Regions from separate parts of the Bacillus sp. NP247 genome, predicted to be linked through region 4. Evidence: riboswitches for the same ligand, from Rfam matches in the RefSeq annotation. Region 4 holds a riboswitch; each other region holds the start of a gene.
What was found. A riboswitch is a leader RNA that binds a small molecule or an ion and turns the genes downstream of it on or off. The one in region 4 is predicted to bind S-adenosylmethionine.

Region 1: linked by a shared signal. The riboswitch ahead of KPL75_RS16160 (cyclase family protein) and the one ahead of metI (cystathionine gamma-synthase/O-acetylhomoserine thiolyase) in region 4 are both predicted to bind S-adenosylmethionine.
Region 2: linked by a shared signal. The riboswitch ahead of KPL75_RS02955 (hypothetical protein) and the one ahead of metI (cystathionine gamma-synthase/O-acetylhomoserine thiolyase) in region 4 are both predicted to bind S-adenosylmethionine.
Region 3: linked by a shared signal. The riboswitch ahead of KPL75_RS13595 (bifunctional O-acetylhomoserine aminocarboxypropyltransferase/cysteine synthase) and the one ahead of metI (cystathionine gamma-synthase/O-acetylhomoserine thiolyase) in region 4 are both predicted to bind S-adenosylmethionine.

Annotation. Positions count from the first base shown of each region.
Region 1 covers NZ_CP076653.1:3,067,243-3,070,399, forward strand. The annotation lists gene KPL75_RS16150 (ATP-binding protein) at 1-712, shown strand, start outside; gene KPL75_RS16155 (hypothetical protein) at 942-1,325, shown strand; gene KPL75_RS16160 (cyclase family protein) at 1,362-1,994, opposite strand; SAM riboswitch class I at 2,081-2,193, opposite strand; gene KPL75_RS16165 (PRK06851 family protein) at 2,342-3,157, shown strand, end outside.
Region 2 covers NZ_CP076653.1:552,111-555,267, reverse strand. The annotation lists gene KPL75_RS02970 (ECF transporter S component) at 1-299, shown strand, start outside; gene KPL75_RS02965 (YwiC-like family protein) at 484-1,206, shown strand; gene KPL75_RS02960 (hypothetical protein) at 1,237-1,428, opposite strand; SAM riboswitch class I at 1,550-1,648, shown strand; gene KPL75_RS02955 (hypothetical protein) at 1,687-2,007, shown strand; gene KPL75_RS02950 (SWIM zinc finger family protein) at 2,261-2,644, shown strand; gene KPL75_RS02945 (NAD(P)H-dependent oxidoreductase) at 2,674-3,157, shown strand, end outside.
Region 3 covers NZ_CP076653.1:2,580,453-2,583,609, reverse strand. The annotation lists gene KPL75_RS13600 (chloride channel protein) at 1-732, opposite strand, end outside; SAM riboswitch class I at 1,052-1,156, shown strand; gene KPL75_RS13595 (bifunctional O-acetylhomoserine aminocarboxypropyltransferase/cysteine synthase) at 1,391-2,689, shown strand; gene metA (homoserine O-acetyltransferase MetA) at 2,673-3,157, shown strand, end outside.
Region 4 covers NZ_CP076653.1:1,514,970-1,518,126, reverse strand. The annotation lists gene metC (cystathionine beta-lyase) at 1-202, opposite strand, end outside; gene metI (cystathionine gamma-synthase/O-acetylhomoserine thiolyase) at 199-1,311, opposite strand; SAM riboswitch class I at 1,405-1,518, opposite strand; SAM riboswitch class I at 1,722-1,831, shown strand; gene KPL75_RS07985 (bifunctional homocysteine S-methyltransferase/methylenetetrahydrofolate reductase) at 1,902-3,157, shown strand, end outside.

The DNA.
Region 1 (3,157 bases), 1.6 Mb from region 4:
AAAACGATTTCAATCTTATGTAAGAACAGTGTTTGAAATGATGAACAATATGAAAGAGACGGAAAATTTAGCTGTAATTGGCACAATGTCTACAACAATTGCGCATGAAATCCGAAATCCATTAACGGCTTTGAAGGGATTTACGCAAATGCAAAAAGAAAAAAACCCTGAAGATATGATGAGCTATGAAATAATGCTACAAGAAATTGAGAGAATTAACGGATTTGTTAGCGAATTGATGTTATTAGGAAAACCAAAATCAATAAATTATGAATGGTGTAATATAGGGGGAATCCTTTTATATGTTGTGCAGTTAATGGAAAGTTATGCGAGTCAATATAAAGTGAAAGTCTATTTGCAAGTAGATGGAAATTTACCTGTTATAAACGGCGATGATAAAGAGTTAAAACAGGTGTTGTTAAATATTATAAAAAACGGAATAGAATCAATGCCAGAAGGTGGAGACATTCATATCCGTGCATACCAAAAAACGGAAGGACATTTGTGTATTTCTGTCGAAGATCAAGGATTTGGTATAGAGAATGAGAAATTAGAGAAGATTGGAAAGGCTTTTTATACAACAAAGGAGAATGGTACAGGACTTGGTTTAATGATTACATATAAAATTATTAAAGAACATCAAGGGAGTATCACAATTCAAAGTAGTATGGGTGTAGGAACGGAGGTGGAGATTTATTTACCGACAGTGTAGTGAAGTAGAAGAAATTATTTTTCAGAAAAGTGTTCTTCTTGTGTAAATATAAACATTTTATAAAATGTTTCAAGAAGGGTTTTTTTTATAAAATACTTCGTTTATAATGGAGGAAAATATCGACATGAGATTGGTTACTCATGTAACGGTTCGGTAGTGTTATGAAAAGAAAAGAAGGGGTGCACGCGCATCCTTTTTTCTATGCAGATATGATGAAAGGGGTGGTATGATGGAATTAACATTAAATTCGACTGTATGTTTACACACGATTCAATTTCGAAAAGAGCAAAAGAACTATATTGTCAAAGATACGATTACAGGAGAGACATATGAAATGCCGCCACTTTGGATTGATGCACTAGCAATGATGCGTGACGGTTTTTTATTGGGAGAAATTGAGGATAAATTAAAAGAAGAATATCCAGCAGAAGAAGTAAATATGGTAGCATTTACGAGGCAACTGTTAGAGCTGGAACTTGTCGAGATGGTAGATGGAGAAGAAATAGCTTGTACAAAGAAGAAAGATAAAGATTATTTAGCTTGGGTACGCCCAAGGGTGGAACAATTCTTTTTTAACTTAAATAAAAAATATAAAAGCAAAGGTCAGAAGTGATCTTTGCTTTTTTGTTGTCCTCAAGTAGTTCTTATTTTAAAAAATAACGGCAAATGCTCTTGCGAAAGCACCATCACTATTTTTAATTTTTAAAGGTGCTGCTGAGAAAAAGAAACGCTTCGTTTTAATGGCATCTAGATTTGTTAAGTTTTCAATTAAATAAATGTTATTCCCTAGCAATATGTGATGGATAGGTGATGTTTCTGTCGTTACCTCATCAGGAGAAATGAAATCTAAACCGATAGATTTTATTTTTAAATTAACTAGTTCTTCAGCTAATTCTTCAGAAAGATAAAATGCTTCTTTCGCATAAGCTTCTGTGTTCCATTTATTAGATAAATTGGAATGGAAAATAACAATATCTCCTTCCTTTATGTCGGTATTATTTAATACTTCCTTAGGTAATTTTCGTCCTTGAACATGTGTTACATCGATTAGAACTGCTTCGCCTACAAATTGGTCGAGAGGTAATTTATCAATTGTTGTTGCACCAGAGATGAAATGTGCAGGGGCATCGCAATGAGTGCCAACATGAACGACAGAATGAAAATCTGTAACTTGATATCCTGTTTCTTCAACACTTGTAATTGCTTCTAGTTGGATTTTAGGTGTTCCAGGAAATTGAGACATATTGTTTTCAAACGTTTGTGATAGGTCAATTACTTTCATTCTAAATACCTCCAATATATGTTTTAAAATAATAAAAAGCTCATCTTCCATAATCAAGAAAGGTGAGCTTTACATACAGTAGCTAAGCTTTATCTTCCAAAATGCAAAGCATTTTGCAGGAATTAGCACCTATTCAGTTTTTATAAACTGAGGTTGCTGGGCTTCAAAGGGTCGGTCCCTCTGCCTCTCTTGATAAAGGTATATTCAGTTTAAAATTTGTAATTTTTTGATATTTAAATTGTAATTCATTTCCTTTTCCGGTGCAATACAAAATAGGTATTCACCCAAACAAAGTTGCTCGCATATTGTAGCTTATGTAAGTAGACTGCTGCGAAGGGGTGGGTGCAGTGACAGGGAATGTATTGAACTATTTTGCTGGTGGAAATACAGCTAGAGGATTTTATAGCTTGTATGAAGAGAGTTTAAAGGGGCTAGATAGGTTGTTTATTTTAAAAGGCGGTCCAGGAACAGGGAAGTCCTCTTTAATAAAAGCCATTGGGCGTGAATGGGCTGGAAAAGGATATAATATTGAATTTTTACATTGTTCTTCTGACAATAAGTCGGTTGACGGTGTAATTATTCCGAAGTTAAATGTAGGAATTGTCGATGGGACATCGCCACACGTTATTGAGCCGAAAATGCCAGGAGTTGTCGAAGAGTATATAAATTTAGGGGTTGCCTGGGACTCGAATAAATTAAGAAAGCAGAAGTTAGAAATTGAACGATTTGTATCAGAAGCGAGTAAGGCTTTTCAATCTGCTTACGCATGTTTTAAAGAGGCGTTAGCTATACATGATGAGTGGGAGAAAATATATATTAATAATATCGATTTTAATAAAGCAAATGAACTAACAGATGAGCTGATTCAGAAGTTATTTGTAGATAAAAAGGGGAAACAATCGCTTGTGAAACATCGTTTCTTAGGAGCAGCTACACCGAAAGGAGCAGTTGATTTTGTTCCTAATTTAACAGAGGATCTACCACATCGCTATTTTATTAAGGGACGCCCAGGTTCTGGGAAATCAACAATGCTCAAAAAATTAGCTAAGGTAGCAGAAGAAAAAGGGTTTGAAGTGGAAGTATACCATTGTGGATTTGACCCGAATAGTCTTGATATGGTTATCGTAAGAGAATTAGGATTTGCAATTTTTGATAGTACTGCG
Region 2 (3,157 bases), 960 kb from region 4:
TTATAGCTGGACTATTACGTAATACATTTTTAATGAAAAAACTGTGGGGAAGACTGTTGTACGGATTCGTCGTTGGATTTTTATTTGGCTGGATTATGAATTTCTGGGGTCTCCTTGGTTTTATACAGGAAGCAACGTGGGAAACAGTTATTGCCTACTATGTCGCAAGTTTTTCTTTCGATCTTAGTCATGCGATATCGAATGTTATTTTCCTTCTGTTATTTAGTACGTCATGGATTACGATCCTCACAAGATTTAAAAAGAAATACGGTATATTAGATGAGCATAACGTGACATAGAAAAGCATACTCATATAAGGTAGGGTCGCGACTTACATATTCGTTTGCCTCTTTCATGCTTCTTACATATTGTAAGGAGCATTTTTTATTGTCAAAAAATAGATCTAATATATATCCGTTATTATATGAAATTATTTGTATAATAGTAGGTGAGAATTATTTTCAAAAGGGAGGTGTATAGTTAATGAAGTTAGTTATTCCGAAGCAGCATGGAGCATGGGCGATGCTTGTTATACCATTTCTATTAAGTGTATTACTTGGTAAACCTACTTTTTATCATATCCCATTGTTTTTAGCCTGGTTCTTTATCTATCTAGCTACTTATCCATTTCTCATGTACATAAGGCAAAGACGAAAAAAAGAATTTCTACACGCTGCAATTATTTATTTTATCATTGCATTCGTATTTGGGATGATTTCTTTATTATATGAATGGCGAATTCTTTTATTCGCAGTAGTCATGATTCCATTATTTATTGTAAATATGTATTACGCTCGTCAAAAAAATGAACGAGCATTACTAAATGACATTTGTGCGATTATAGTGTTTTGTATAGGTGGTTTAATCAGTTATTATTTCTCCATGAAATTCATAGATAAAACAGCATTATTCATTGCGCTTATTTCATTTCTATATTTTTTAGGAAGTACGTTTTATGTGAAAACGATGATTCGTGAAAAAAATAATCCGAAGTATCGTTTTATATCTTGGGGATATCATATTGTATTAACGGTGATTGTATTTGCTATAAATCCATGGTGTTCACTCATATTTGTACCAAGTGTAATTCGGGCCATTATGTTGTATGGCAAAAAGATTTCTATATTAAAAGTAGGGATTTTAGAAATTGTTAATTCTGTATATTTTTTAATAATAACGGTAATAATGATGAAGTATGCCATTTGAAAAAACTTCCCATCTTTTGATGGGAAGTTTTCATTCTTGTTCTAAAATATGAACGGTATAATCACATCTTTGTAATGCTTGTTCTACAGCGTAAAGGGATTGTTCAATACGTGCGCGATTAAAATCTTCTTCAACAGTTTGTAATGCATCTTCTAAACAATGTTTCGCTTCTTGTAATGATTGAAATGAATCTTGTACGTATCCACGAGCGTTCTTTTGCAACGTAGTAACCTCCTTCTGTACATCTATTTGTAGTATGAACAGTTAAGAAGAAAATATAATTTATTATATTTATTTGACAATTATAATGAAATTACGTATAGTTAAATTTAAAGTGAATATTTTCTTATCCAGAGAGGTGGAGGGACTGGCCCGATGAAACCCAGCAACCGCGATGCAGGTGCTAATTCCAGCAGAACATTTTTGTTCTGGGAGATAAGACGAAGATATACGTAACTTCTTCTTATCGGAGAGGTTTTTTTGTTGCAAAAAAACCGATTACGAAAGCATATAATAAGAAGAAAGGGGTTGCGAAGTACTGTGACACTCGAAAAATACGTAAAACTGCGTAGTACAGTTTATGAATATATGATAGAGCAAGATAAGCCAATATCATTGTTAGATATTCAAGAACATATCGTTTCGCATCATGAAGGAAAATTCACTAAAAAAATGTTACATCAATTTTATTTATCAAGACTATTAGATGAACTCAAACTGGATGGGAAAATTACTTTAGCTGATGATGAATATCGCTATGCTGAAAAAGGGGTATTTTATAAAGCGGGAAAAGGGAGCTAGGCTCTCTTTTTTTTGAAGTATGTAGTGTAAAAGACTGCTAAAGCAGCCTGATACAAGGGAATGGGTGTTGAGTGTGTAGTGTCAAAGATTGAATGTGCCTGAAAGAGGCACTTCATATCGGCTGCAAATGAAAAGAGACACCTTCGCCGAATAGGTGTCAGTCGTTTGTCACGTAGACTCGCTACTTGACAGTTATTAGAATAACATGCAGGATTTTGGAAGTCAAAAGGGAATTAAAGGAAGAGGTGTTGTTATGTACGCATATTTATTAAAAGAACTACATAGGTATATCCCGAACTACATTGTTGATAGAGGTTATGAATATTATGAAGAGGGACATGTAGAAGATGTTGAAGTACATGATAATAAAGTATTTGCTTTTGTGACTGGTAATGCAGGAAATTATGAAGTAGTTATTGATCTTGAAGATTTTGCAGGAAGTAGTTGCGAGTGTCCGTACGAAAATTATTGTAAACATATGGCGGCAGTTGTTTATGATATTCAAGGTGCTGGTGAGAGTACGGTTAAAGAGAAACTGAACGGTTTAGAAAAAGAAGAGTTACTAACAGTATTAAATCGTTTGTTACAAAGTTCGAAAAATGTCCAAATCGTAGAGAAGATGTTAAAGAAAGGGTAGATTTAACTGTAGAGGGGAGTTGCTTTATAGTGAACGTATTAATTATATACGCTCATCCTAATTCTTCAAGCTTTAATGGGGCAATTTTAGAGCATGTGCAAAAAGGACTTGAGGAAACAAATCATTCTGTTACGCTACTTGATTTATATAAAGAACAATTTGATCCAGTGCTTGTATTTAATGAAGAGAAGAAAAGACGTGATTTACTAAATGAAGAAGAGACGAAGCGATATAGAGAATTAGTGCAGAAGGCGGATATTCTTCTTTTCATATATCCAATATGGTGGTGGGGCATGCCTGCTATTTTAAAAGGATTTATCGATCGTATTTTTGTAGCTGGATTTGCTTATAAATATGAGGGGGCATTACCGAAAGGCTTATTTAAAGGTAAGAAGGCGTGGGTTATTAATACGTTAGACTCACCGTTATGGTACGTAGCACTATTATATCGATCAGCGGATTGGATTATGATGAAAAGAGGGGTTTTGCGTTTTTGTGGTATTCGCAATATAA
Region 3 (3,157 bases), 1.1 Mb from region 4:
GAAATAAAAGAAACCAACTATAGCACCAGTGCTAGCAAGTGGAAGAAAAGCAATCCACTCATTAAGAGAAAGGAAACCTTCCCCAAAATCAACAATAAAGGATCCACGATTATCGAGTTTACTAAGTAATAAGTAAACGGAAAAACCAGCAAAAGTGGTAGCTAAATATACGATTGCTTTTTTTCCTTTCGAAAATCCATTAATTTGCTCACCCTCATTTTCATTCGGAGCTAAATAACCGAATAATGGTGCATTAAAAATAACACTTAAAGTGGCACCAATTCCAACCTCTGTTAGTTCATTCATTCCCTTTAAAGCAAATTTAAAGCGATCTCCTACCCATGTACAAAGTCCACCGATAATTCCAACAAGTGCAGCTTCTGGTCCTAAACTAGCTCCAAATATTAAAACGATAATCGCAGTTAAAGTAGCTTTATGTACAAAACGGTATTCAATTCTACCTGTTTTTTTATATTCAGCCATCACTTCCGGCATAAGACGTGGATATGTACCGAAGTATTTTTGTGCTAAACCAACGAGGATACCACCGATGATTGTTACACAAATGGTGTAATAAGGGGGAGAAGAGAAAAGAGTAGGTAAGTATCCCCAAATAAAGTGAATTCCGATATTTATTGTAACTAAAAATGACCAGACTGTGACTCCTACTATAGAGCCTAAAAGAATGCCATATAGGACGAGTATATGGTGCATGTCTTTTTTATTTGTCATGTTCTACCTCCGTTATGTAAGTTTTCATGTAGAAAGGATTAAATATGCTAGTGTGAAATGACTTGAATATATATAGTATCTTTTTGAGGGGGTGGCTTATTCAATATATTGGGATCTCATGAAAATTTGAAACTAACGCGGTTAAACCACCTATTTAATTCTATATATGGATTGGAGTTTTTAAAAGGTCTTTTTCAAATGAATATGGAATATATTTCTTTTATTGTTTGTATTAAATTCCTTACGTTTAATTTAGAACATTCAGAAAAACTATTTGACATCAGGAAATTATTGCTATAAAATCAACGGTAATTGCATAGTCTTATCAAGAAAAGGTGGAGGGACAGGCCCGATGAAACCTTGGCAACAGCCGTATAACGGAATTGTGCCAAATCCTGCAGGTAATAATCCTGAGAGATAAGAAAGAGCCTTAGAGCGTGTTTTCAAACTGCTCCTTTCTTGTTTTCAGGGAAGGGGCAGTTTTTTATTTTGGATAAAGTGAAACTTTAATCAGTGGGGGTTTTGCCCCTCCCCCGCTAATTATTAGCCTTCATCAATCGGGCAGTTATCTCCCACCTAACTTCCTCGCATTTGCCGAATTTGGAGGTGGGAGTCTTACTACCCGCAAATAGCGGGATAAAAGAAAGGAGAATGAGAGATGGGAGAATCATGGGGGAAAGGAACGATTTGTGTGCAAGGTGGCTATACGCCAAAAAATGGTGAGCCGCGTGTTTTGCCACTTTATCAAAGTACAACGTATAAATACGATACGTCAGATGATTTAGCAGCACTATTTAATTTAGAGGCAGAAGGATATATATATACGCGTATTGGAAATCCTACTCTAGCTGCATTTGAGCAGAAGTTATCAGATTTAGAAGGCGGTGTAGGGGCTGTTGCAACAGCTTCTGGGCAGGCAGCCATTATGCTTGCGGTTTTAAATATTTGCAGTAGTGGAGACCATTTACTTTGTTCTTCAACTGTTTACGGAGGAACGTTTAATTTATTTGGAGTGAGTTTGCGAAAGCTGGGCATAGATGTTACGTTCTTTAATCCTAATTTAACGGCAGATGAAATTGCGGCACTTGCTAATGATAAGACAAAACTCGTTTATGCAGAGTCGTTAGGAAATCCAGCAATGAACGTTTTGAATTTCAAAGAACTTTCAGCGGCAGCAAAAGAATTAGAAGTACCTTTTATCGTTGATAATACATTGGCGACGCCTTATTTATGCCAGGCGTTTGAACATGGGGCAAATATCATTGTCCATTCTACAACGAAATATATTGATGGCCATGCAAGTTCTCTAGGCGGGATTGTAATAGATGGAGGGAACTTCGATTGGACAAATGGAAAATACCCTGAACTTGTCGAACCTGACCCGAGTTATCATGGCGTAAGCTATGTTCAAAATTTTGGAGCAGCAGCGTATATTGTGAAAGCACGCGTTCAGTTATTAAGAGACTACGGAAACTGTATGAGCCCATTCAATGCATATATTAGCAACATTGGCCTGGAAACATTGCATTTACGAATGGAGCGTCATAGTGAAAATGCTCTCGAAGTTGCTAAATGGCTTGCTAATCATGATCGCATTGAATGGGTGAATTATCCAGGGTTAGATAGTAATGAAAATTACTCGTTAGCACAAAAGTATTTGAAAAAAGGTGCTAGTGGAGTTTTAACATTTGGTATTAAGGGCGGATTAGAAGCAGCAAAAGAATTTATCGCAAATGTAAAGCTTGCAACTCTTGTAACGCATGTAGCTGATGCAAGAACTTGTGTAATACATCCTGCTAGTACGACGCACAGACAATTAAGCGCAGAAAATCAGCGTTTAGCTGGCGTTACATCTGATTTAATCCGTTTATCGGTCGGTATAGAAGATGTTTCTGATATTATTGCAGATTTAGAAGCGGCGCTAGTCGGAGGCAAACAACATGCCGATCATAATTGATAAAGATTTACCAGCTCGCAAAGTATTGCAGAAGGAAAATATTTTTGTAATGACGAAGGAGCGAGCAGTAACACAAGATATACGTGCTTTGAAAATTGCTATATTAAATTTAATGCCTACAAAGCAAGAAACAGAGGCGCAATTACTTCGTTTAATTGGAAATACACCGTTGCAATTAGATGTTCATTTACTTCATATGGAATCACATCTGTCTCGCAATGTAGCGCAGGACCATTTAACGAGCTTCTATAAAACATTCCGTGATATTGAGAATGAAAAATTTGATGGACTCATTATTACAGGAGCACCAGTTGAAACTCTTTCTTTTGAAGAGGTAGATTATTGGGAAGAGCTTGGACGTATTATGGAGTATTCAAAAACGAATGTAACATCTACGCTTCATATTTGCTGGGGGGCACAAGCAGGTTTGTATTATCACTATGGTGTGCCGAAGTATCCTCTTGCGGA
Region 4 (3,157 bases):
TCCCGCCTTCTAATAAAGCAATGATATCTTCAAGAGCTTCACGTGTTGGATTTCCAGATCTACTATAGTCATACTTTCCGAAAGCATCTACATCAAACTGATGAAATGTTGATGTGTTATAGATGGGAACGTTAACAGCTCCTGTGTGTGAGTCATGCTTGTATTGATTATGCAGTAAAAGCGTATCTATGGAATAGCTCATATTCTTACACCTTCTTTTACAAGTTTAATTGCTTGCTTTAAGTCTTGAATTAAATCATTGCTATTTTCGATGCCGACTGAAAAACGGAGAAGACGATTACACACACCGCGTGCTGTTCGAATATCTTCTGGAATATCGGCATGAGTTTGCGTTGCTGGATAAGTCATTAAACTTTCGACGCCGCCAAGACTTTCAGCAAATGTAATTAAGGATAAAGATTGTAAGAAAGGATTAATCCAAGTTTCATCTTGAAGGCGAAATGAAATCATACCACCTCTTCCTGGATAAAATACATCTGTCACACCATCTTCATCATTTAAATAAGCAACAATTGCATGAGCGTTTTCTTCATGCTGTTTCATGCGAAGTGCTAAAGTTTTCATCCCTCGAATTAATAGCCATGAATCAAACGGGCTTAAGACAGCACCAGAGGCATTATGATAATGAGCAAGCTCCTCGCAAAGAGATTTCCCTTTCGCAACGACAAGTCCGCTTAGTACATCGTTATGTCCGCCTAAATATTTAGTTGCGCTATGAAGGACGATATTTGCACCTTCTGTTAATGGTTGCTGTATATAAGGTGTATAGAACGTGTTGTCTACAATAAGAAGTAGTCCGTGCCTTTTCGCTACACTTGCTACACTTACGATATCAGTTACTTGCATTAATGGATTAGTCGGTGTTTCTATGAAAATAGCCTTCGTTTGAGATGTGATTGCTTGCTCAATTTGTTTAATAGATTGTGTATCTACGTATCTACATCGAATATTCCACTTGTCTTCATGTTCGGAAAATAGACGATATGTTCCTCCGTATAAGTCTTCAGATACGATAAGTTCATCTCCGGAACGGAATAGTGAAAGGACAAGGAGAACAGCGGCCATTCCTGAGCTACAGGCATACCCTTGCTCACCGCTTTCTAAATCTGCAATTGCCTGTTCTAAAAGACCGCGAGTCGGATTTCCAGTTCTTGAATAGTCAAAGCCAGTAGATTTACCAATTCCTTCGTGACGATAAGCAGTTGAGAAATAAACAGGTGGATTAACAGTTCCTGTTGTAGCTTCGCTACGGTTCCCGATTTGTGCTAGTTTTGTTTCGATTGTTGACATGTGAAAATTCCCCCTTTTAAAGTGAAAGACTAAGTGAATTTAAAATAAAAAAAGCCTTCTAAGAAGAAGGCTTTCGGATTGAATAGAGTCTTCTTCTCATCTGTCAAATCTTTCACAATTTGCTGGAATTAGCACCTTATTAACGAATGAATGTTAATGGTTGCTGAGGCGTCATAGGGCCAGTCCCTCTACCTCTCTAGATAAGAATGTTCGTATGAAATTTTTATTATGTTTTTAACTTTACAACAAAAGATAATTGAATTGCAACTTTATTTTAAATAATTTTTATTTTTCCGCAAGTGTCATTGACTTTTATTTTAGTGCATGCTAAATTTATAAAAAATTAACAAACATTGTTAAAAGGGGAACGTATTTCCTTTTAACTACATAAATAAAATAATAAAGACAAACTCTTATTGAGAGCGGTGGAGGGAAAGGCCCTGTGAAACCCGGCAACCTTCAAACTAAATGTTTGAAACGGTGCTAAAACCTGCAAAACGTGTGTTTTGCATAATAAGAGGAGGAACAATTATGTCCCCCTCTTCAAAGTGAAGAGGGGGTTTTTATATTGATAGAAATGAGGGAGATTCGTGAAATTACTAGATTTATTATCAAAAGGAATTGTAATAGGTGATGGAGCAGTTGGAACTTTATTACATTCACATGGTTTACAAAGTAGTTTTGAAGAATTGAATTTGTCTGATCCAGACTTAATTATATCGATCCATAAACAATATGTAGCTGCTGGAGCGGATGTTATTCAAACGAATACGTATGGTGCGAATGAAGCGAAACTCCGCATGTATGGTCTAGAAAATCAAGTCGCCCAAATTAATAAAGCGGCAGTGAATATTGCGAAAGCATCAATAACAGAGCGGAATGCAATTTTAGGGACAATTGGAGGTATGAAACATATTGGTGCTGTTACAACGACTGATATAGAGAGAGAATTTATGCTACTTGAACAGGCAGGTGCTTTACTAGAAGAACAGGTTGATGGATTACTATTAGAAACTTTTTATGATGAATTTGAATTATTGCATGCCGTTAAAGTGTTGCGTAAACAAACGAATATTCCGATTGTTGCTCAGTTAGCGTTACATGAGGCAGGTACGACTCAAAATGGGAATGATGTCAATGAAATATTAAAACAGCTTTTAGATTACGGTGCCAATGTTGTTGGATTGAACTGTCAACTAGGGCCACTTCATATGACGGAAGCTTTCAAAATGATATCGATTCCTCAAAATGGCTATTTATCAGCATATCCGAATGCAGGTCTCCCAAATTATGTGGAGGGGCGCTACGTATATGAGGGAAGTCCAGCGTATTTTGAAGAGATGACACCAAACTTTATTGAACAAGGTATTCGTTTATTAGGTGGTTGTTGTGGTACTACCCCGGAACATATTGAAGGAATGAAACGTGCTATTGCAAATGTTGCACCTGTAATAGCAAAAGAGACGATTCAAAGGCCTAAAGTGGTCCATACACATGAGAAGCGTTCGAGAGCTCATGTTACTCTCGCAGAAAAGGCAAAGAAACAAACGACAGTTGTAGTGGAATTAGATCCACCGAAAACGTTAGACACGCAGCGTTTTTTTGAAGGGGCAAGAGCACTGAAAAGGGCTGGAGCGGATGCTATTACTCTAGCAGATAATTCATTGGCATCGCCTCGCGTTTCTAATATGGCTATGGGTGCATTATTAACGAAGCACGATATTCCAGTATTGACGCATTTAACGTGTAGAGACCATAACGTCATTGGATTACAATCTCATTTGCTAGGGTTATCAGTGTTAGGTATGGAGGAAGTGCTAGCTTTAACTGGTGATCCAGCGCGTGT